4 regions of the Cohnella abietis genome follow, and region 1 is predicted to be linked to each of the others. Evidence: riboswitches for the same ligand, from Rfam matches in the RefSeq annotation. Region 1 holds a riboswitch; each other region holds the start of a gene.
What was found. Region 1 has a riboswitch for cyclic di-AMP ahead of KCTCHS21_RS21960 (3D domain-containing protein). Riboswitches for the same ligand answer to the same signal wherever they lie in the genome.
Positions count from the first base shown of each region.

Region 2: another riboswitch for cyclic di-AMP. It lies ahead of KCTCHS21_RS17470 (hypothetical protein); the one in region 1 lies ahead of KCTCHS21_RS21960 (3D domain-containing protein).
Region 3: another riboswitch for cyclic di-AMP. It lies ahead of KCTCHS21_RS00210 (resuscitation-promoting factor); the one in region 1 lies ahead of KCTCHS21_RS21960 (3D domain-containing protein).
Region 4: another riboswitch for cyclic di-AMP. It lies ahead of KCTCHS21_RS06060 (CAP domain-containing protein); the one in region 1 lies ahead of KCTCHS21_RS21960 (3D domain-containing protein).

Region 1 covers NZ_AP019400.1:4,987,114-4,993,135, reverse strand. The annotation lists gene KCTCHS21_RS21965 (polysaccharide deacetylase family protein) at 1-370, shown strand, start outside; gene KCTCHS21_RS21960 (3D domain-containing protein) at 463-1,110, opposite strand; cyclic di-AMP (ydaO/yuaA leader) riboswitch at 1,116-1,273, opposite strand; gene KCTCHS21_RS21955 (LysR family transcriptional regulator) at 1,458-2,366, opposite strand; gene KCTCHS21_RS21950 (succinate dehydrogenase cytochrome b558 subunit) at 2,538-3,209, shown strand; gene sdhA (succinate dehydrogenase flavoprotein subunit) at 3,228-4,985, shown strand; gene sdhB (succinate dehydrogenase iron-sulfur subunit) at 4,989-5,762, shown strand.
Region 2 covers NZ_AP019400.1:4,007,024-4,013,045, forward strand. The annotation lists gene KCTCHS21_RS17440 (BlaI/MecI/CopY family transcriptional regulator) at 1-86, opposite strand, end outside; gene KCTCHS21_RS17445 (hypothetical protein) at 223-675, opposite strand; gene KCTCHS21_RS17450 (hypothetical protein) at 734-1,186, opposite strand; gene KCTCHS21_RS17455 (hypothetical protein) at 1,211-1,732, opposite strand; gene KCTCHS21_RS17460 (hypothetical protein) at 1,752-1,949, opposite strand; gene KCTCHS21_RS17465 (MerR family transcriptional regulator) at 2,773-3,537, opposite strand; gene KCTCHS21_RS17470 (hypothetical protein) at 3,838-4,494, opposite strand; cyclic di-AMP (ydaO/yuaA leader) riboswitch at 4,645-4,785, opposite strand; gene KCTCHS21_RS17475 (AI-2E family transporter) at 4,950-6,022, shown strand, end outside.
Region 3 covers NZ_AP019400.1:47,959-53,980, reverse strand. The annotation lists gene yabG (sporulation peptidase YabG) at 1-795, opposite strand, end outside; gene rsmA (16S rRNA (adenine(1518)-N(6)/adenine(1519)-N(6))-dimethyltransferase RsmA) at 855-1,874, opposite strand; gene rnmV (ribonuclease M5) at 1,881-2,432, opposite strand; gene KCTCHS21_RS00210 (resuscitation-promoting factor) at 2,988-4,145, opposite strand; cyclic di-AMP (ydaO/yuaA leader) riboswitch at 4,425-4,642, opposite strand; gene KCTCHS21_RS00205 (TatD family hydrolase) at 4,820-5,593, opposite strand; gene KCTCHS21_RS00200 (HD domain-containing protein) at 5,615-6,022, opposite strand, start outside.
Region 4 covers NZ_AP019400.1:1,503,920-1,509,941, forward strand. The annotation lists gene KCTCHS21_RS06050 (IS3 family transposase) at 1-679, opposite strand, end outside; gene KCTCHS21_RS06055 (transposase) at 697-1,017, opposite strand; gene KCTCHS21_RS30825 (hypothetical protein) at 1,197-1,364, shown strand; gene KCTCHS21_RS06060 (CAP domain-containing protein) at 1,642-2,400, opposite strand; cyclic di-AMP (ydaO/yuaA leader) riboswitch at 2,406-2,537, opposite strand; gene thiL (thiamine-phosphate kinase) at 2,783-3,820, shown strand; gene tsaE (tRNA (adenosine(37)-N6)-threonylcarbamoyltransferase complex ATPase subunit type 1 TsaE) at 3,829-4,353, shown strand; gene tsaB (tRNA (adenosine(37)-N6)-threonylcarbamoyltransferase complex dimerization subunit type 1 TsaB) at 4,350-5,144, shown strand; gene rimI (ribosomal protein S18-alanine N-acetyltransferase) at 5,149-5,643, shown strand; gene tsaD (tRNA (adenosine(37)-N6)-threonylcarbamoyltransferase complex transferase subunit TsaD) at 5,640-6,022, shown strand, end outside.

The sequences.
Region 1 (6,022 bases):
GCAAGAGCAGATCGGCAGAGCGGAGGCGGTAATAGAGGGGATTGTTGGGTTTAATCCAAAGCTTGTGCGCCCGCCATATGGTGAAATATTGCCAAGACAATTAGAGTGGGCGAAGAAAAAGAATTATACCGTTGTCAACTGGGATGTGGACTCCTCGGATTGGCGTCAATTGAGCGCAGAGCAGGTTTTTCGGAATGTGACTAGAGCAGTTCGGCCAGGATCAGTTGTCCTAATGCATGCAGGAGGAGGCCAAGGCCAGAATTTATTAGGCACAGTTAACGCACTTCCGCGAATTATAGACTGGCTTCGCCTTCATGACTATGAGCCAGTTACTTTGACGGAGCTATTGGCCATACCTGAGAAACGGTAGGGACAAGCATTATAGAAAAAAAGGGCCATCCAACAGCACATTAAATGTGATGGATAGCCCCAAAAGATACAGTTTTCTGTAAAAAACCTTACTTAGTTCAAAATATATACCTTAACACTCTGAAATCCAAAATCAGATACAAAATTGCGCGAGCCAGGAACGAAAATGTCGATACGATTGCCTTTAATAGCGCCGCCCTTATCAGTTGCTGTAGCGACTAAGCCGCCTGTCGGCAAGCCGGCGAAATCATACCCAGTAATGAAAACCTTGGTTCCTAAAGGAATAACATCTGAATCAACGGCTATCGTTCCAAGCTTAAGCGGATTGCCGAAGTAATCAACTGCGCCCCATTTGCCATTCTCCTCAGATGAAGCCGAATAAGCTGATGCTGTGATGTTTATGACTTTGGAGAAGGGTAAGGATTGACCGCTTGACGTCGTAATGGATTGGGCCGAAACTACTGGTTCGGCTATTGGGACGGAATCCATTGCTGCTTTCGATAAATTGTTCGGGATAACCAGTTTTAATCCTGCGTAAATGTTCAATGGATCAACTTTAGGATTGGCATTCATGAGCTGCTGAAGCGGGACACCCATTTGCTTCGAGAGCTTCCAGAACGTATCGTTTTCCTTAGCCGTATAGGCGGTAGCCGCGTGAGCGGTTAATCCCGGGAGCAGAATAGCAGCTCCTAATACTAGCGCTGCAGATCGTGTACTTAGCTTTTTCCAACTGTGATTCATTGATAAAATCCTCCTAGATTGGCCGGCGAGGTTAGCTGTCGGACTCGGGCTGGGAGACAACCCTACGCTTGATTATTGCGATTCACCCCAAGTACAATCGGTTGCCCGGAAGGTACTTTTGTTTCTTTTCCCCCGCACCTGGCGGTTTTGGCCGAATTTTTGTGCAAATCTAAGCATGGTTACTAAAACAATTACTAAACCATTCATTAGATCGCGATGTTACAACGTACTACCCCTTCCATTGTTTGGGTAGCCGCCTTTACTACTTGTAAAAGGTTAGCATAGTAAAGAGGGGTATCCTACAGGAAAGTTAAGGTAAACGCTCTCAAACCCTTGCTACGACAGGCTTAAATAGTGGTCTGGTTCCGGGCAAAATAAGCTCTTGTTTCCTCAATGAGATAGCGTGTAGAAGGTGCAAGCCACGCAGGATCGCCATGGATAAGAGACGTCGTCCGCTTTGTTTCCTCCAGCTCTGGGATTCGCACGAGATACAAATCATTATCTTTAAGCACTTGCTCGCGTAAATAGGATTTGGGCAATAGAGTACCTGCTCTACAAGCGGACAACAAACGGATGATCGCCTCGAAGGAGTCGATTTCCATGCGGACGTCTGGCTTCAGATTATGCCTACGGAATAACTGGTCAGTAAGCGTGCGATACCAAGTGCCTGGAGCGAACAAAATCATCGGCAAGCCATTCAAATCGTCGACCTCAAATTGTGTTCTTTCTAATATAAAGTGTGTTCTAGGAAGAACGAGTATAAGATGATCGTCAAACAAGGGTAAACTGGTAATGGAGGCATCGTCCTCGACGGATGAGGCGACTAGTCCGAAATCAACCTTGCGTTCCTTTACTAGCGTAGTAATTTCATGCGACTTGCCGGTCACTGCTTTAATTTCAAGATTCGGGTGCTTCTCTGTCATCGCAGTAATCAGAGCAGGTAGTGTCGTCTGAAGGGTCGTTAGACTAGCGCCAATTGTAGCTATAGGTGCTTCCGCGGATTTGAAGGCGTTCAGCTTCTGTAAGTAGCTGCCGTGAAAGCGGCGTAGCTCCAATGCAAATTCGTAAGTGAGCTGTCCGGCTGCAGTTAGCTCCAATCGCTTTCCGATTCTTCTGAATAAATCGACCTCTAGCTCAGATTCTAGTCGAGCAATTCTACGTGATAAGGCAGGCTGAGATAGATTTAGCCTTTCGGCCGCTTTATTCAGACTTGTATGCTCCACAATCATAGAAAACAGACGCATATCCTCAAGCATATGGCTTCACCATTCCCTTATGCAAAATAGTTATAAGTAATAATATTAAATAAGCAATTCCATTATAAGCGAAAATAGAGTAACCTTAAAAGCGATGACATTAAGGTGACGATTGGTTAAGTCTGACATTAAAGTCGAACAGAAGGATGCGAAAGGAGATCGAAGACAGATATGAAAGGTAATTCTTACCTACCGAGAAAGCTTCATTCGCTACTTGGTGTAATTCCGCTCGGATTGTTCATTATCGAGCATGCATTAACGAACTACTCCGCTTGGGAAGGCGGAACGGAGGGCTTTAGCAGCATGATTGATCTGCTAAATAGCTTGCCCCTCGTTTTCTTTATAGAAATGTTCGTTATATGGCTCCCGATGTTATTTCATGGGGTTTATGGTTTGTATATCGCTTATCAATCAAACGTAAATACGGGGCGATTCAGCTACGGACGTAACTGGGCATTTACGTTGCAACGGATTACAGGTGTAATTACGTTTATCTTCGTAGCTTGGCACGTTTACGAAACCCGTGTTCAGATTGCACTTGGTAATGTCACGCATGAGGAATTAGGACAGCACATGAATAGCATCGTAAGTAATCCAACTGTATTTACGATTTATGTTGTTGCCGTAATTGCTGCAACCTTCCACTTTGCTAACGGTCTCTGGGCATTTCTTGTTAGCTGGGGTATTACTGTTGGTCCGCGTGCACAAAAAATTTCTTCTAATATTTGCATGGTCATCTTCGTGATCATTGCTACTTTGTTCTTATTGTCTCTGTTCGCGTTCCGCGGCGATGAGTTCGCATCGGCAGCAGCAGCTACATTGAGTTCAGTCACAGTAGGTTAGAGGGAGGGAGAACTTAGAATGGCTACTCAAAAGGTAATTGTCGTTGGAGGCGGGCTTGCTGGCTTGATGGCGACAATCAAAGCGGCTGAAGCCGGGGTAAGGGTTGATTTATTTTCAATCGTGCCTGTAAAAAGATCACATTCCGTTTGCGCGCAAGGTGGCATAAACGGAGCAGTTAATACCAAAGGTGAAGGCGACTCCCCTTGGGAGCACTTTGATGATACGGTTTATGGAGGCGACTTTCTCGCGAATCAGCCGCCAGTAAAAGCGATGTGCGAAGCAGCGCCGGGTATTATCCACTTAATGGACCGGATGGGTGTTATGTTCAATCGGACGCCAGAAGGTTTGCTTGATTTCCGCCGTTTCGGAGGTACACAGTATCACCGTACAGCTTTTGCGGGTGCAACGACTGGTCAACAGCTGCTTTACGCGTTGGACGAGCAGGTACGTCGCTGGGAAGCTGCAGGACTAGTGCAGAAATTTGAGCATTGGGAATTTACTTCGGTCGTTCTTGACGATGACGGAGTATGCCGCGGTATTTCTGCGCAAGATCTACGCTCCATGGAAACAGTAACCTTCCGTGGCGATGCTGTTATTCTTGCAACAGGCGGTCCTGGTATTATTTTTGGTAAAACGACGAACTCGGTTATTAATACAGGAACTGCTGCGAGTGCTGTATACCAACAAGGTGTACATTATGCTAACGGCGAGTTTATTCAGATCCATCCGACTGCGATTCCGGGAGACGACAAGCTGCGTCTTATGAGTGAATCTGCACGTGGTGAGGGCGGTCGTATTTGGACTTACAAAGACGGTAAGCCTTGGTATTTCCTCGAGGAGAAATATCCTGCTTACGGAAATCTTGTACCACGGGATATCGCGACTCGTGAAATTTTCCATGTCTGCGTAGATGAAAAGCTGGGCGTCAACGGCGAAAACATGGTTTACCTCGATCTATCTCACAAGGATCCTAAAGAGCTTGACGTTAAGCTTGGAGGAATCATTGAGATTTACGAGAAATTCATGGGCGATGATCCACGGAAAATTCCGATGAAAATATTCCCGGCCGTTCACTATTCGATGGGCGGAATGTGGGTTGATTACAACCAAATGACGAATATCCCAGGATTGTTCGCATGCGGTGAATGCGAATATCAATATCATGGTGCTAACCGTCTTGGTGCAAACTCTCTCTTGTCCGCTATCTATGGCGGTATGATTACGGGACCTAAGGCGATTGAATATATTAAAGGCTTGAAGAAGTCTTCTCAAGACCTTGATGAGCAGGTATTCGAACGCGAGCGTAATAAGCAATCAGCGAAATATGAGTCGATCCTGAAAATGGATGGTAACGAGAACGCTTATGTTCTTCACAAAGAGCTTGGCGAGTGGATGACGAATAACATGACGGTTGTTCGTTATAACAAAAAGCTCGAAGAGACCATTCATAAAATTAAAGAGCTTAAGCAGCGTTACAAGAATATCAATATTAACGATGCTGCTCGTTGGAACAACACGGGCGTCGCCTTTACTCGTCAGCTGTGGAACATGATGGAGCTAGCTGAAGCTATGACTTTAGGAGCTTTGATGCGTAATGAAAGCCGTGGAGCTCATTACAAGCCAGAATTTACAGAGCGTGACGATGAGAATTTCATGAAGACGACTAAGGCGACATGGACTGCCGAAGGTCCGGAAATTACTTACGAGGATATCGATGTTTCTCTCATCGCTCCACGTAAACGTGATTACTCCACGAGCAAGAAGAAGGAGGGCTAAGCAGTGGCGGAAACAACAACCAAAACAGCTGCTGGACGTAAAGTTAAGTTTGTTATTACGCGCCGGGAGCGTCCAGAAGCCTCCTCATTCACGGAGGAGTTCGAGGTTCCTTATCGGCCGAACATGAATGTTATTAGTGCGTTGATGGAAATTCAACGTAACCCTGTTAAAGCGGATGGCGGTAGCACGTCTCCAGTATGCTGGGAATCGAACTGCCTAGAAGAGGTTTGTGGCGCATGTTCAATGGTCATTAATGGCAAGCCTCGTCAAGCTTGTAGCACGCTTATCGACAAGCTGGAGCAGCCGATTCGGTTAGAGCCTATGTCGACGTTCCCAGTCGTTCGCGACTTGGTTATCAATCGTGAGCGTATGTTCGGTGCGTTGAAGAAGGTTAAAGCATGGATTCCGATTGATGGAACATACGATCTTGGTCCTGGACCTCGTATGGCAGAATCCAAGCGTCAATGGGCATATGAATTGTCCAAATGTATGACCTGTGGCGTTTGCCTAGAAGCTTGCCCTAACGTTAACGACCGGAACAGCTTTATCGGTCCTGCTTCGATTTCGCAGGTTCGTCTGTTCAATGCTCATCCAACTGGTGAGATGAACGCGCATGAGCGTTTGGACGCGTTAATGGAAGAAGGCGGCATTGAAGGCTGTGGTAACTCACAGAACTGTGTGCGTTCTTGTCCGAAAGGCATCCCACTTACTACCTCTATCGCCGCTATGAACAAAGACACAACTAAGCATTTGTTCAAGAAATGGCTGGGTATGTAATCGCATAACGTAATGTCAAAGAAGTCACTATGGGAAGGATTAATCCTCTCATAGTGACTTCTTTGCATGGGTTGCTAATATTTGTAGTTCCTAGTTCGCTGACAGCGGGTTGCAGCAGATGAAACTCCGGTATTCCACCAATTAGTCCGCTGGTAGCGAGGCAGATAGAGGAACGAGGATTCACTAATGTTACTTTTTGTAGGCTGGCTAGGCAGGTAGTGGACGGTGCTTGCGCTGATGCTGCTTTTTGCGATCTGGAG
Region 2 (6,022 bases), 980 kb from region 1:
CATAATAGCTCCATAATTTTAGCTTCCAGGGTTCCGAAGAAACGATTAAGCCCAACCTCATTGTACTTAAAATTTTTAATATTCAATGGCTCTCACCTTCCACTACACATTATAGTGTAACTACCGATACGTGACAACTGTTTTCCAAGTCAAACGTGTATCGCCATCCTCGGGACGGCGATACGTTTGTATAGAGTGGTCAAAAGATGTAAAAGAACTATTTTATAGACTATCAATAACTTTACTTAATTCACTCGTTGCTTCTGTATCTGCAGGATTTACATTTAGCTTCACAAAAATTTCTCTAATTGTTACAGCATTGTGGATTACATTCTCTTTCTTATCCGAATTCAACATAGCTCTATATAAACTATCAAGCGCCAAATCTATTAGATCATTGTCGTCCTCATAGGATGATAGATTAGCTACGGAGGAAGCTGCCGCTACAGAAGCAACACAGTTTTCATAATCACTGTTATCATCGTTTGAAAGATCCCTACCAAAGCTTGAAGCAGCCTCACCTAACTGATACACAAATGTCTTATCAATCCTATCTTGAATAGCTTCTGCTTTGTTATCGCTACTTACTTTTGAATTTATACAAAAGCCGAGTAAAACCATTAATATTATGATGATAGCAATTAATGATGCCGTTCCTCTTCTTGAATTGTTCATCAAAATGCCCCTTTGTATCAAGTTACTGTGGTTGTGCAAAAAGCAGCAAATTAAACGCTTAGTCCCAATTATTGAATACAATTTCTTCGATCGTCCGTGGCTTCCAGTACTCTGCCTGTTTTATTTCCATCTCATCCAATTGCTCGATTTCATCCCTCAATATCTCTTCCTCAAGATCTTCCTTACCTAATACTTGATAATTATATTGACTCAGTTTAGGGAACAGCTCCTCTAACTCAACTGCCGTCAAATAGCCAAATTCACTCTTAGGTGATTCAATTCGGATAGCAACAAGTGGAAAATAGGCGTTCAAGAAAAAGCTGATTTGCTGCTGGTCAGTCGAAACAAGGATCCAGTAGTAGTTTTTACCGACAATATCAACGTCCTTCCACTCCACCTGCCCCTTTACTATGGCATGAATAAAGCTAAGAAAACTTTTTACATCTTGAGGGTCAACGCCATTCTGCTCAGTAGCAAAACCGGTAATTCCTCTTTTTATTAAGCCCTTCATTAACATGTGCCCCCTTAGCGGTAGTTAAATTTGTTTAAGTTCATCTATATGTCTTTGTGCTTCGATATTAAGAGCCTTTTTGTCCTTCAGGTTGAACTGCTCTAGCTCATGACCGGGGTCTAAAATGAGTGGTTTGGCAATCGTATCTTCTAAAAGGTTTAATGTACTTGTGTAGGCTTTGCGGAGAACCTCGACTGAGACTTCCTTCTTGAATAATTTAATCAATTTGATCATTTTCTCTGCATAGATAAGTTTAACCACGCTATCTGCACTCATGAGATGGCGGGAGGCGAAAGTAGCTACATTTTCAAGTATTGTTGGGTTTGGATAGCTTCTTGCCAATGATTCCAATCCAACTACCCCAGTCCAGCTCATAATCGATAATTGCTTAGTAAACTCATTAACCATCTCATCGAGCCACTCGGTTTCCTTCTCTTTAGCAATTTCAAATCCCTTATACTCGTCGAGAACGCCTTCACGATACATATGTATAAAGCTACCCTGATAAAATGTAAATAACTCCTTGGCTCTTTCCCAATCTGCCATGCTCTACCCACTTCCTTGCCTATATATCAAACTGATCGAATATATAATTAGTAACGACTCTCATAGCTGTAAACATCAATAAATACAAAATAAATGCTTTCCAGTTAGCTTTTATATTTTTAGAGAAGAAAATAACGAAAGTAATCGTCATTAACATAACCCATATTCCATCTTTAATAATCTCTTCCTTAATCATCGAGCCAACCTCTTTCTGCACATCGTACTTAAAACACACACAATCCTTAGCGATGAAAATGCGGGCACTGTCGGTAAACGGTGGAACGAATTAGTCGGACCACTTTGCGCTTATCTTCTAGCAAATTTGCACTGGTAGCCGCTCCGACATGAAGCCGGTTCGCCCCCCCTAAATCCGTAGAGTGTCGTGGGATTACTTTAACATGCACTGTCATCTGCTAACAAGCATAAATGGCTGCGGTCAAGTCGTTACGACAACCGGTTTTCCATCAAATTAGTCCGTTCTCAGCGGCTTGCAACTCACCGACACCAAGTTTTCCACCATTTAGTCCGCCCACAGCGGTCTACAGCGCACCTACACCCGGTTTCCCACCATTTAGTCCGTTCTCAGCGGTCTACAGCTCACAGAAACTCGGTTTTCCGCCAATTAGTACGCCCACAGCGGTCTACAGCTCAACAACTCCCGGTTTCCCACCAATTAGTCCGTTCTCAGCGGTCTACAGCTCAACAACTCCCGGTTTTCCACCATTTAGTCCGTTCTCAGCGGTCTACAGCTCAACAACTCCCGGTTTTCCGCCATTTAGTCCGCCCACAGCGGTCTAAAGCACACCTAAACTCGGTTTTCCGCCATTTAGTCCGTTCTCAGCGGTCTACAGCTCAACAACTCCCGGTTTTCCGCCAATTAGTCCGTTCTCAGTGGTCTACAGCTCACAGAAACTCGGTTTCCCACCATTTAGTCCGCCCACAGCGGCCGAAAGATATACTTCCCAGAAAATACTTCCCTGAAAAAGTAAAGAAGCTGCCCATAATTTAGCTTATGGAACAGCCTCCCACTATTATAAGCTTTACTTGTTCTGACCTGTATAGATGTGGATCGCATCTCTTAGAAATTGTGCTGAGCCTGGCTGAGCAGCGTCATAGTATGCGCGGAATCGTTCGTCATCCACGTACCCTTGGGCAAGTCCCGCATGGGCTTCTTTACTGTATTCGCTCCAATAATACATCAACCATTTTTTGTGCAGATCTGCGGCCATCTGAGCAATATCACTAGCAGGGTCACCCGTCTTGTATGCCTCTGCCAAAGTAGCATGCACTTCCTCGGTAAGGCGTGTGTGCTCATCGTGCTCCTGCTGCGTCATGTCCAGCTGCTTCTTATTCGACCTGTTAACAGTATCATCACCATACCGCTTGCGAATTTCTGTGCCATACAATGTCTCATTGTCATTAATGAGCTTCTGCTTAAACCCTTCAAATCTTTCTTCATCTGACATAGTAAGTCTCCCCTCGTTCAGAGCTATTGTCTTTTCCACGTTGGCAATTAGCTGATCCAGTTGTTTTCTCTTGTCGAGAAGCTGCTCGCGATGTTCTAGAAGGGCTTTAGCACCGTCGAAAGAAGAGTCATTAACGATCTCTCTGATGCTGTCCAGGCTGATCCCCAGCTCCCTGTGAAAAAGGATTTGCTGCAGCCTTTCCACTTCAGATTGACCGTAGATTCGATAACCTGATGAGCTCATTCTTGCCGGCTTAAGAATGCCAATCTCATCATAGTAACGAAGTGTTCGCGTACTGACCCCCGCCAATCGACCTAGCTTTTGCACCGTATATTCCATGCGGTCACCTCCTGACAACATAACTGTACAGCTTTACGTAACGTCAAAGTCAACAGCTTTGTTTGAAAAGGGAGTTTCCTAAGAGCTTTGATGTGCGAACCTTTAATTTGCTTACCTTTGATTTGCTCGCCTTGGTTACGTGAATTCCCTATCTAGTTGCGCATTCATCCACTTAACCGCGACGCCATGCGACAAATGGATCCCAATTTCCCCACCCATACTGCGCAATCATCCACTTAGCCGAGAAATCCTACAACAAATGGATGCCCATTCACCAACCCAAGCCGCGCAACCAACCACTTACCCATTACGCCCGACAACAAATTGATAACCTACCCACTCGTGCTTACGGTATGGAAGAAGCTGCACTTCCAAATCAGCATAGGAACGCTCCAAGTTGTCTTTGATCATTTTATCGACGATTACTAGGCCGTTCGACATGCTTGCATACTCCATAGCACTCTTAATTCCCTCACCGTAGTAAAGGCTTTGAACAGGAGATTCTAATCCCGTCTGAATACCCTGCACGGACCCCAAGCTAATGCCAACAGCGCAGCGATACTGCGAATCTATTCCTTCACGTTCAAAAGACGGAAGAATAACATTATTAATAGCATTGATGATCTGCACTCCACAAATGCAGCTATGAAGACTCGAATCCGGCTTCGATAAGGGGAAGATTGCTGTATACGCATGATGGTTGCCCTCAATAAGTAAGCCGCCCCACCCTATAACAATTTGAGAAATAACGGAAATAAATCGGTATACTGCTGTTTGCGTATGGGCAAAATCATAATCTTGCGACTCTCTATTCGTATTTTGAATAATTAGGTGCAAGACAGCATATCTCTCCTCATTAGGATCTAACGCGGGGTTCGATACGTTCTGTTGAACGATTAACTGTGACTGCTCCATCAGACTATTGTAATTACTTTTTACTGAAAGGGCTTGATCCATAACACTCACCTCCATTAATTTCTTGTCGGGTGACAAATACAAAAAAGAACCTCAAGCTAAGGAACGCAAATACGTTCCAGCAGTTAGGGTTCAAAAATAACAAAAAGAACCCCGTTACAGGGTCCGAAGGTTTCTCCAAATGAAGTTAGAAACAGACCCATCTACTGCTGACGAGGTTAGCTGACGGACTTGGGTAAGATGGTACCCTACATTCTTAACGAATGATTCGCCCCACTAGACTGGTTCCCCCGCTTTTCGAAACGTAATTCGAAAATTAAGCGTATTATAATTTTAGGCTTAATAAATTGGAATGTCAACGTCTCTTAATAAGTCTCTTTACAGCTTGATTTGAATACACATGTGCGGAAACGTTATGATCAGTACATAGTGACAACCAACGGCCTTATTTTCACGAATAATTCTCCACATTTTTACCAGAATTAGGAGGAAGAGATATGCAACAGTCTCGTAAATGGTCAGATCGATTCAAATGGATGGTTCTAAATCAGAAGCTCATCCTGTTTCTCGTTATTGTTCTCTTACTTACGCTTAACATCTTTGTCATTAACAAAATTTCTTACGTGTTCCACCCGTTTATTGTCATCTTAGAAACTGTATTTCTGCCTTTCCTGCTCACTGGAGTCGCCTTCTATTTGTTAAATCCTATTGTTGATTTCTTTGAACGAAAGAGATTTCCACGAGTGTATTCCATTGTCATATTGTATCTGATCATTATCGGGATTATTACATTAGTCGTTATGATTGTGTTTCCGTTACTTCGCGATCAGATTTTTAGCTTAATTGAAAACTTTCCGGCCTATAGCCGAGTTGCACAGGAAAAATCCGAGGAGCTTATCGGCAGTGAGTTTTTCAGTCAGCTTCAGCACACGATCGGTTTCGATTCCACAAAGCTAGCCGATGATTTCTCATCTCGAGCATCAAGTTTACTTAGTAACACTTGGTCAGGACTAGGAAGCTTGCTCGGTAGAATAACTGAAACGGTTCTTGCAGTCGTTACCGTACCTTTCATCTTGTTCTATCTGCTCAAGGATCGTAGGAAATTAACTCCTTTCGTTCTTGGGTTTGTACCTACACCCCTGCGTAAACGTTCATTCCGGGTCTTGCTTGAAATGAACCATCAAATCAGCTCCTATATACGTGGGCAAATTATCGTAAGCTTCTGTATAGGGTTTCTACTGTACATCGGTTACCTCATAATCGGGTTGGATTATTCCCTCGTACTGGCCGTAATCGCAGCTTGCACGAGTATTGTTCCTTACTTAGGACCTGCAATTGCTATTACTCCAGCATTGATCGTAGCTATGGTTACCTCGCCTGTCATGCTTCTGAAAATGATTGTGATTTGGACAATCGTCCAGCTTATAGAGGGGAAATTTATTTCTCCTCAAATCATGGGAAGATCCATGCATATTCATCCTGTGACGATAATCTTTGTTATTCTTACTGCTGGCAACCTATTTGGTATTCTCGGGATTATACTAGCCGTACCTGGATATGCCATTCTGAA
Region 3 (6,022 bases), 2.1 Mb from region 1:
GCCCACACCTTGCCTCCCACTAATTGTATGGGCAATAACGTCCGTAATGTTAATTGTATCCCGGAACGGTGTAAAAGACGCTCTCACGGCCACGTACACAGGGTCTAGCGCGTGAATCATAATACGCCCTGGTGAGCTAGCAAAATTAGCCCCTGCTTCCAGCAGCGCCTCGAAATGAGATTGGCAGGCTCCGGCTACGATAACCAGCGAATCACGATTGCGCTCATAATCTCTGGCAACATTAACCGACTGTACAAAATTCAACGAATTTTTGTAGCTACTTAGCTGTTGCAGGTCCTTACGTTGCTTGAGCACCCCATCATGTCCAGTTATGACTACAATGTCCGGATGGTATTGCGGAAGCAAACGAAGCAGAACCTGCGGCATCTGGGACTCGTGACAATGCACACCCTCAGCAGGAACATTTAGTTGGTTATAGACCTGCATGCTTTTTTTGAGATAATTAGCGTCGCCGTCTAAGTGAAGAACTTTACCTGGCAATTCAAAGAACGGCTGTCGCCGATCGTCTAGAGCCGATGGGAACCCCATATGGCCCGTTTGCCGCTTGCGTTCCTCACTCATTCTTCTAAGGGACTCATTCGCGTGTATGCGCGCCTGGCGCGTCCCACCGAGCTCGTCCGGATTCCTCACTGTTTGAAGATCGTGGACAGGCGAGTCAGCGAGCAAGCGGTAGTCCATGCCCCTGAGCACAGCTTGATCTGCAGCGAATGCCGCGACTCTGAACAATACATCTCCGCCATAGGATTTACGAATGACTAGATCCCCCTGGTTCATGGGCAAATCACCTCTTCGTCTATCCTATGGTGTCAGTGGGCTTCGGGTGCGCGTCCGTTTTAAGAGAGCATTCCGTTCGCTGCAAGTGCCTCATACACGTCAGCGAACTCTTGCAGAGAAAGCGTCTCTGCACGGCGCTCCGGCTGAATTCCAATTTTCAGTAGTATATCCGACAGCTCTCCCTTACGCTCCTTACCGGAAAAAGCAGAGAGGTTATTGGCAAGTGTTTTGCGGCGCTGTGCGAAAGCAGTCTGGACCACATGAAAATATTTCGTTTCATCCGCCACTTGGACAGCAGGCTCCTGCCTCCGTTTCAGCTTAATGACAGCGGAGCTAACATTAGGTGCAGGAATAAATGACTTACCCGGCACTATACATACTAGTTCAGGCTCACAGTAATACTGTACGGCAATGCTTAAGCTGCCGAATTCCTTCCCGCCCGGTTTAGCCGCCATTCTCTCCGCGACTTCCTTCTGAACCATAACGACAATATTTTCAAGCGGCAGTCTTTCCTCTAGCAGCTTCATAATAATCGGAGTCGTGACGTAATACGGAAGATTGGCAACTACACTAACTCCCGTTAAACCGGAAAATTGCTCCTGCCAAAGCTGCTTCAAATCCGTCTTAAGAATGTCGCTGTGAACAACGCTAACGTTATTATAAGGGGACATGACGTCCTCTAGAATGGGAATAAGGCGCCTGTCGATTTCCACCGCAGTTACTTTTCCCGCTACTTTGGCAAGCTGCTCTGTAAGGGACCCAATACCGGGACCAATCTCCAAAGCCCCCCGTGTCTCGTCCAAACCTGCAGCAGCAATTATCTGATCTAGCACGTCTCCATCGATCAGAAAATTCTGACCCAAGCTCTTCTTGAAAGTGAACCGGTGCTTACGAATGATTTCGCGAGTCCGACTGGAGGTCGCAATTTCCTTCAAAATATCTTTCGGTGGCGCAGTTGTTGCACTACCCGCCTTCGATGATCCAGCCTCTGGCTTGGTTGACTTGTTATACTCATACGGCTTTGTATGAACGCCATACTTCTTCTTAGCCACGCCGTTCTTGTCTGTTGGTTTTTTCATGTTAATCTATAACCCTTCCCGCTCCAGTTGTTCCAATGCAGCTAGAAACTCTACCCGCGTAATTCGGAACATGAGACATCTTTTGTAAAATTGTTTGCCATTCGCATAACCGATCCCTAGCAGCTCCCCCATACGCTCCCTGCGGCGCGCCGATGAAGGCTGCACGATAAGACCTGTATCTAGCAAATCGTTCCATTCAATCTCTCCAAGCTCCCCAGAATCGCCCTCTGGACTTCGCACAACCTCAAGCGCTCTTTGAATAGCTGCATCTGAAGCGTGCTCTACGCCGATTCCCCTGCGCCCTCTAGCCTCATCCTTCGTCAGGAAAGCATGCTTGCAGCCCGGCACACGCTCCGCTACGATCTTACGAATGCGCTCTCCCGGGGCATCGGGATCAGTCAGTATGATGACTCCTCTACGGGCTTGTGCCAGCTCAATACGACGAAGCACGTCTTCTCCTATGGCAGAACCGCCAGTTTCAATTGTATCCGCGCCCACAGCACGCTTAACAGCCGTTGTATCGTCCTTACCTTCAACGACAATCATTTCTTGAACCATGATATTTATTCCGCCTTTACAAAGCCGATCTTACAAGCGTATACGAGATTAAGGAAGACAGCAAGTAAAAGCGCTTCTTCCTCGAGCTTACGGAGATGAACAACTGCAGCACACTGGGTGAACACGTACGATCATAATCATCGCTAATGTGTGTTTGGAGGTGCCCTTACTTGCTATTAGCGATGAAAAACATTCTACTTCGACGAAAATGATCAGATGCAGAGCCTATTGTGTAGCAAGTACGATCATAAACATCGCTATTGTGTGTTTGGCGGCACACCTACTTGCTATTAGCGATGAATTACATCGTACTTTTCTTGTCACGACTAGCGGGGGGTGGGGGACACTGGAACTTTGGAACTTTGGAACTTTGGAACTTTGGAACTTTGGAACTTTGGCACTTTGGCACTTTGGCACTTTGGCACTTTTGGGTACTTTATTTGTCTCCCAGCTTGGCTAGGCGCGCGCGAAGAACCAAAGAAAAAATCGGGAGGAAGCCCTTCAGCTTCTTCCCGATCATGATTTATATATGAGTTCCTTACGAAACGTAGCTAATTAATCCGCAGAAGGCTTAACAGGGCCAATGACATAAACCGTGTATCCACGCTTCAGTCCAAACTTATTGACATGCTTCTCGCTGTCATAATAAACATCGATCTTCTTACCTTTGACCGCGCTACCTGTGTCTTCCGCTCTTCTAAACCCGATGCCCTCAATGTAAACCCACCATCCGATAGGAATAACTTTAGGATCTACCGCAATCGTACGACCTTCCTGCACAACTGCACCTGAAGAGGTTATACCATAGCCTGTATCACCTTTGGATTTACCTGTTGAGGCTTCCCCTGCAGAATACGCGGTAAGCGTGACATTGCTAAGCATACGCTTAACCTTGACGCTTCTACCATTCAGACTAACGGTCTTGGCTTCAGCTGAAGAGGGCTTTCCGTTGTAAGAAAGTGTGACAACCTCAGGCTTTTTCTTCGTGCCAATAGCAACGACCTGCTGCACGGCAGGCTGTGCAATAGTCTTCTCAATCATTTCTTGGCTAACCAGCTTACCATCTTCATAAACTCGTTCTGTCTTGAGCACAACAAGTCCATCTTTCCCCGTTGTGACTACCTTTTGCTTGCCTGTTTCTAGGTCCTTGTTCTTCTGCTCCACTACCGTAAATGCGATTGGGCGCTTGGTCTCTACGACTTCTTTACGCACCCTAACGACCGATACGGTCATCCCATCCTTCAATGGGCTGCTGAGTGCCGGAGATACCCGATCCTCATCATTCAGTGAAATATTCAACTCGCTTATGACTCCCCCAACCGTGTCTTCGATTGTGTAGGCAACTTCCTTCTTGCCATCCGCCTTGATTGTAACTCCTACCGCACGATCAATTACGATCTGACTTCCCTCTTTAAGAGGATCTGCAAGCTGCAAGGAGAGGCGGTCATTCGGTCCAACTTGTATGTCCTGTTCCTCGAGGAAACCGAGTACGTTCGATGTTTGGGTTACGAAAACGGAGGCAATACCGTTATCGATAATCGTGATGCTCTTAGTAGCTGCTTTCTGCAGCAAGGACATGAACATGATCGTGATGGCAAACACAAGAATTGCGCCTAATAATACTGCGCGCACATGCTCAGGCTTCCACCGCAGTGCGAAAAGCTTGCCGGTCGGTCGTGGATCATGGGTTTCCCTAACAGGAATAACGCCCATTTTCTCGCTCCTCCTCATAGCCCCGTCGTCGACTGTGATACATGACTATTGTCTGACGCGACTAATCCAATTTTGATATCGACACTTATCCTCCAGACAAGAATTGGCAGATTCAAGCTGTGAAATCTAAGCGCCGCCTTAACCAGTTCGTACAGGCTTATACAAGAGGTACAAGCACCTACTACCCTTTTTTTCAACACAAAAAGCCATCGAGACAGAGGACCTGTTCGTGGCTTCCGCTTGTAGTAGAATGTAAGGGAAATAGCGCGGCACGAGGTTGACCTCTCTCTATAACGCTTGCGGGGTTAGCTGTCGGATTCGGACAAAGAGAGTTGCCCTATTTGCTACATGCATGACAAGATACTCAGCTAGAGCCTTGTCAATGTCACTTGCAAAATTCACCCCAAGATTGCTCGGACCGCTTTGGACAATGTATAAAATCGTCGCTGCGTTGGGTCCCCCACTCTCCCATTTGGGAGATTTAGCGCACTGGAAAAGGAATGTCATATTCGAACTTCTGTTGTTGATAATAACCTCTACTTACCAACGGTGTAAAGAAGGTACAATGGACGAATTTCCCCATTTTGACCGAAATTGACCAGTAGTTTATCATTATCAGCGACAAAAGCCAGTTTTTTCTTCGTACCGGTCTGTTTTTCTCACTTATATTCCGTTTATCTCGTTATACCCAAACAGCGACGACCGTTTTCACTCGTTATTTTAGCAATTTCTTCCAAAGAAAGCCTCTTTATCTCCGCTGCTGTCTCCGCAACAAGACGAACATAAGCCGATTCATTCCGCTTTCCCCGATAGGGATGAGGGGTCAAATAAGGAGCATCTGTTTCTAGTAGCAAACGATCGAGCGGAACACGCTCTAACACCTCTTTAGGAACCCTTGCATTCTTGAATGTGACTGGACCTCCGAAGGAAATATAGAAGTTCATATCAAGGCATTGCTTGGCCGTTTCCCAGCTTCCCGAGAAGCAATGCATGATTCCGCCCACTTCAGAGGCCTTCTCTTCTTTAAGCAAACGCAATATATCTTCATGAGCATCGCGATTATGAATAACAATGGGTTTGTTCAAACGTCTAGCTAATCGAATCTGTTCACGAAATACAGTCTGCTGGATATCTTTGGGTGATGTATCCCAGTAATAATCAAGTCCGATCTCACCAATAGCTACGACTTTGGGATGACTGCAAAGCTGTTCAATCCAGGCCAAATCCTCAACAAGATTCATATCTATCGCATCCGTAGGGTGCCACCCTACGACAGCGTAAATAAAATCATATTTTTCTGCCAAAGACATCGTTGTGGGTATCGTCTCGCGGTTAAATCCAATGTTAACTATTGTGTCTACACCCGCTTCTAGAGCACGGGAGATGACCTCATCGCGATCGTTGTCGAACTTAGAAGAATCAAGGTGTGCATGGGTGTCGATGAGCATGTCGGAAGTTGTCTCCTTCTATTATATAGATAGTTTTTTACGTGTTTCCAAACTGAGCTTTTCAACGTGAGGGAGCACTCTCTCCTCCGGATAATAAATGTAGTATTTCCCACGGTGAAGTCCGGCAATAGATCGAATAATATCGGACTTAACAGATATTTCTGTCAACTGCTCATGCTCATTCAAAAGAAGGATAGGAGGCTTCTCTTTACTATCTGGTAAAGCCCCTGGTTTATAGATCGCATAAGGGGAGTCCATAGGTGTATCAAATTCCATATGATAGTCCGGATTCAACCCGATTTCCTGCCACTCGTGTCTAATACTCTCAAGCCAATTTTTGTCCTCACTCTCAAGCTCAGCATACTTGTAGAGCTGTCGATTTAAGAACCGTCTGCATAAATCTGACAACAGCTCGTCCCGCTCGTCAGA
Region 4 (6,022 bases), 3.5 Mb from region 1:
CGTGAATAAAGGGCTCATTCTCATCTGCACTGAGCGCACCAAACGCCTTGCTTATAAACTGCGGGCCGTTGTCGGTCCGGATAATTGGCCTAGCTTCGCCCTGCGACAAGCGGGCTTTGAATGCAGCTTTCACTGTTTGACAGATATGGATAGCACTGCACGACGAGCCTAAGTGGTAACCGACAATGGTTCGGTCGTAGACATCGATCATGTCTGCCAGATAGAAGAACTGATCGTAACCCTCGACGTACCCATACTTAATGTCGAGCTGCCACAGCTGATTTGAAGCAGTGATGGTATGGTTGCGGGCTAATCGCCTTGGATAGTGAACAATTTTCCTACGCTGAGGCTTCAAAATGCCTAGCTCCTTGCAAAAACGGTATACCTTCTTATCATTAATCAAAGCCTGGTACTGGACACGTAAGCATTCTGCGAGCATGCGGTAGCCGTAGATATATTCTTCACCTGAAATGAGTTCCGTCAGCCATTCCTGCACCTGTGAATTGCTGACCTTATCGCCATTTTGCAGCAGGGTATGGGTGGACAGAGGTCTACCACGGGCAGGCGGACTCGAGGCAACGACTTCCAAATGGTTCTTCCTAAGACGGCGCTCATAGTACGTGGAAGAAGCCACTGCAACCATCTGTAATACGATTACGACTGCGTTTCCCCGCTCAATGAAGGTTGTGGCAACCTCTAGTTTGTCATCGAGAGAGGGTTCTTCTTTTTTATAAGTTCACGCAAAATCTCGAGTTCAAGTTCTTTCTCGCCCAAGACCTTCATAGCACGGGCATGTTTTTCCTCGAGTTCAAGATAGCGTTGTTCATCTGCTGCGCGTTCACTGAATGTAGGTATGCTATCATCGCCATGGGTTTCTTGAAACTCCTTCACCCAAGAGCGTATGGTCTCAGATGTAACCTCGTACTTACGTGCAACAATAGCTGGCTTTATACCAGATAAAGCTTCCCTAGCTGCTTGATGTCTTATAGCTTCAAAAGTGCGATTACGTCTCCTCATATATCCTCATCCCCCTATCTTAGTGTACCTTAACTTTGCAGGCACTCTCCAATCTATTTAGGGGGCTTAATAGAGATGTACGAAATAATCGAGCAACTGGGTCAGAGAGATGCACGTTTGAAGGTAGAAGTACGAAATAATCGAGCAACGTGGTCAGGGGGAGGCGCGATTGGAGGTAGGTGTACGAAATAATCGAGCTACTGGGTCTGGGAGAGGCACGATTGGAGGTAGATGTACGAAATAATCGAGCAACTGGTCAGAAAGAGGCACGTTTGAAGGTAGATGTACGAAATAATCGAGCAACTGGGGCGTGGAGAGGCACTCTTGGAGATAGATGTACGAAATAATCGAGCAACGGGGGCGTGGAGAGGTACTCTTGGAGATAGATGTACGAAATAATCGAGCAACGGGTCTTTGGAGAGGCACTCTTGGAGGTAGGTGTACGGAATAATCGAGCAACGAGATCGGGAAGAGGCACGTTTGAAGGTAGATGTACGAAATAATCGAGCAACGAGGTTTGGGAGAGGCACGATTAGAGCCAGCCAGATGGGGGAGGTAAGAAATTAAAGCCAAAAGGCGTTGATACAGGTTTTCCCTGCATCAACGCCTTCTGCCCTACTTCTTTTAAGAAATAAATTCTTGAACCCAGACGCCATTGTGGTAAGCAACGCCAATAATAGTGAAGTTGGCACTTAGGATATTAGCGCGATGACCAGGGCTATTCATCCATGCTGTCATTACTTCTTGAGGAGTACGTTGTCCCTTGGCAATGTTCTCACCTGCATAGCGATAGCTGATACCGTACGTTTTCATCATATCGAACGGTGAGCCGTAGGTCGGTGAATTATGGTCAAAATAACCGTTGTTATACATGTCTTTTGCTTTATCTAGAGCCATTTTGGTTAGAGTAGCATTAGATTCCTTCAAAGCACTTAGACCTGCTTTGGCGCGTTCCTGATTTACAAGTGTTACGACTTCAGTTGCGAATGAGGATGCTGGAGCTGTTGTGCCTGTGTCTGTCCCATTCCCTGGATTAGGCTTAGATGGCTGGGTTGGCACAGTGGGTTTAGATGGCTGAGTAGGTACAGTAGGCTTAGAAGGCTGGCTAGGCACGCTTGGCTTAGTTGGTGTTGATCCTTGACCGGAGCCTGTGTTTCCTGAACCCGTTGATGGTGCAGTTACGACTGGGTATTTGCCTTGCAGCCATTGTTGAAGGAGAGCATTAAGATCTATTCCAAGGCGACTATTGATTTGCGTAGTCGCTTGATTATTTCCAGTTACGCTTGCTGCTGATGCCGCGCCAACACCTGTAGGAATGGAAATCGCTAAAGCTAGCGTTCCTAATATAAGAGCTTTCTTAAAACCTGATTTGTTGTTACGCATAAATATGTTCCTCCCTTTGTTTGCCTGCGAAGTTAGCTGACGGGTTCGGGTCAAAGAGTTCCCTGCCGCACGATTAGCGGCTTCACCCCACTATGTGGTTTCTCCGCGTCCGCTGTGGACTTAGGCTTGGAATATCTCAAAGTCTATCAGCTAATCTGCTTGAAAACATTCCATAAATAATAGCAATTGATAAATACAAAGCCCGTTTTTATTGTTGTATCAGTGGATTAACTGCTAAAATTACAAATCGTTCATAATTATTTGAAGCTAGAAATATCGCTGTTTGTACTATAATAAAGCTTGGCAGAGTCGGGGTAGATTCTTTGCATGTTCAAGCACACACCGATATAATTAAAAGCATAATGAGATAAAGGGGTGCGCCGTGCCGCCACTCGACGAGTTCGGACTAATTCGTGCCTGGACGGAAGGTCGTCAAACTAAGGAGCTCCTTGGTGCTGCTGGCGTTACGCTTGGCATCGGAGATGATGCAGCTATTGTCGCTGGTGAATCAAGTCAGGAGTGGCTTTTTGCCATGGATACGATGGTGGAAGAGGTTCATTTTCGCAAGGAGACGATGAGCGAGTCGGATGTGGGTTTTAAAGCACTGGCCGCCAATATTAGCGATATTGCGGCGATGGGAGGTATCCCGAAGCTGGCGCTTGTGTCGGTAAGCGTTCCTCCTCACTGGACGGCTACGCGAATGAAGCAATTATTCGACGGGCTTTATTCATGCGCGAACCGATATGGAGTTGCGGTAATTGGCGGTGATACGACTTCAGCACCGAATCAGCTGGTCGTATCTATAACGGTTGTCGGCAACGTAGAGGCTGGCAAAGCTATTCGCCGTGACGGAGCAAAGCCTGGTCAGATCGTTTTTATGACTGGACCCACAGGATTATCTGCCGGAGGCTTACATGGTTTGCTTAAAAGCGCTGCGGAAGCAAGCCATACTACATTCAAGCTGCCACCAATACCATCTAGATTAGTTCAAGCCCATCAACGCCCTTCGCCTTCTGTGAAGGCAGGACGTATGCTGCTTGAGAATGGGTGGGGAGCGTCACTTAACGATGTAAGCGACGGAGTTGCCAGTGAAGCTTGGGAAATCGCTGAAGCCTCTCAAGTGAAGCTCGTATTGCATGAGAAGCTCTTACCTATTTCTGGTGAGCTAGCGTCGTATGCTCATGATAACGGTATCCAACCGTTGGAGTGGGTGTTGTACGGTGGCGAGGATTACGTCCTTCTTGGGACTGCGGACAAGCAGCATGAGCAAGCGATGAAGGAACATTTTCGCGCAGAAGGAATCCCCTTGTTTATTATTGGAGAAGTTGAAGCAGGAATTCCGGAAGTGGCTATGGAAACAGTGGGAGGCATCAATAAGCCCATTCCCAAGAGAGGTTACAATCATTTTTCGAAGGGATAATGTGAAGAATGCAGCACAATGAAAAAGCGGATTCACCCCAGCTATATAGCTGGGAAGCCTCTTCCGAGAAGGATACTATAGGTTTTGCAGAAGCGTTGGCTAAGCTAGCTGTCCCTGGAACTGTCCTAGCCGTTGACGGAGATTTAGGAGCGGGAAAAACGCGTTTTGCTCAAGCGTTTGCTGCTGCTATCGGAGTACGGGGAATTGTGAACAGTCCTACTTATACGATTATTAAAGAGTACGAGGGAGAGCATCTCCCTTTTTATCATATGGATGTTTATCGTTTGACATTGCCTGAAGCTGATGAGCTTGGGTTAGACGAATATTTTCATAGTGAAGGTGTAACTTTGGTTGAGTGGGCATCTCTTATTGAGCCCATTCTTCCTCAGGAGAGAATGTCTATTCAGATTGTGACGACTGGTCCTGATTCGCGGCGAATTATATGTCAACCGATGGGACAGCCCTACGAATCTTGGTGCCGGCAATTAGAAATGCTAGAGAAGGTAGACGAAGGGGAGAAACCAACCGTATGAAAATGAACGCAAGTAAGAGTGAGGATTCATCTGTGACGGTGCTTTCCTTCGATACCTCGACGGCTTTACTTGCAGTGGCTATCGTAAAGGACGGGACTCTGGTGGATTCCATTACCTCCTTCACGGAGCGTAATCATTCAGTCAGAATATTATCTGAAATTAAGGAGCTTCTTAACCGTAATGGGATAAAAGGTACAGAAATAGATGCCATCGCGGTAGGACAAGGTCCAGGCTCTTATACAGGGGTTCGCATCGCAGTTACGGCTGCCAAGACGCTAGCTTGGGCATGGGACAAGCCATTAATTGGAGTATCCAGCTTAGAAGCATTGGCATTCGGGGCGTGGAACTCTCTTCGACTTGCTAATGAGGATATGGCTTCAGATCGTGATACATGGATAGTTCCTCTAATGGACGCGAGACGTGGGCAAGTGTATACATCTCGTTATGCCGCTGACCATTGCGGAAAATGGGACACAATCGATAGTGACGCTATCCGACTTATCGCGGATTGGGCGGAGCGAATTGAGGAAGAGGCTACACTCGATCCGCAGGTAGCCACGATTTGGTTCGTCGGTGATACTTTACCCCACAAGACGACAATTGAGCTTTCAGAGCAATCCGGAATTCGCTTGCGTACTTTCGATTTCGACATGGATGCTGGAGCAGTTGGGCAGCTCGCAGAGCTTCGTTATCGACAAGGCGAACGGGACGATGTACACACCTTTGTTCCGAATTATACGCAGCTGACGGAAGCGGAAAATAAGCTCATTGCTGCTTCCAGAGGAGAGTGACGACATGGAATACCGATTAATGAATCTGAATGATATCAGCACAATCGTAGAGATTGAACAGGAATCCTTCACGGCCCCATGGTCGGAGGAAGCGTTCCACAATGAGCTAACCAACAATCTTTTTGCCAAATATATGATTATGGAGCTCGAAGGTACAATCTTAGGCTATGGCGGAATGTGGCTCATTATTGATGAGGCCCACATAACGAATATTGCGCTTAGAGAGCAGTATCGGGGTGTAGGTAATGGAAAAAAACTGCTTCAGGAAATGATGAAGACAGCCTATTTTCTAGGAGCACGGCGTATGACCTTAGAGGTACGTGTAACAAATGAAAGAGCACAGGCCTTGTATCGTAAGCTGGGATTTTATCCTTCCGGTGTTCGCCCTGCCTATTATTCCGATAATCTAGAGGATGCACTAATTATGTGGGCGGATCTAGTGCCGGATGACTTCGATGAGCTAGAAACAGCGGGTAAGGTAGGGGAGGAAGAAGCATGAGCGAATTGGACAATGAGATAGCTTCCTCTTCGAAAAGTAATTATATAATGCTTGCTATTGAGACGAGCTGCGATGAAACCTCGGTTGCAGTTGTTCGGAATGGGCGTGAGGTGCTTTCCAATATTATCTCTAGCCAGATAGAGACACATAAGAAATTTGGCGGCGTTGTGCCTGAGATAGCTTCCCGAAAACACGTGGAGAGTATTACGGCCATTCTGGAGGAAGCGCTGCGCGAAGCTCAGGTTGGCTTAACCGATATTGATACGATCGCAGTAACCCAAGGTCCGGGTCTGATTGGGGCATTGCTGGTAGGCGTCGTAGCGGCGAAGAGCTTAGCCTTGGCGTTAGATGTACCTTTGATAGGAACTCATCATATTGC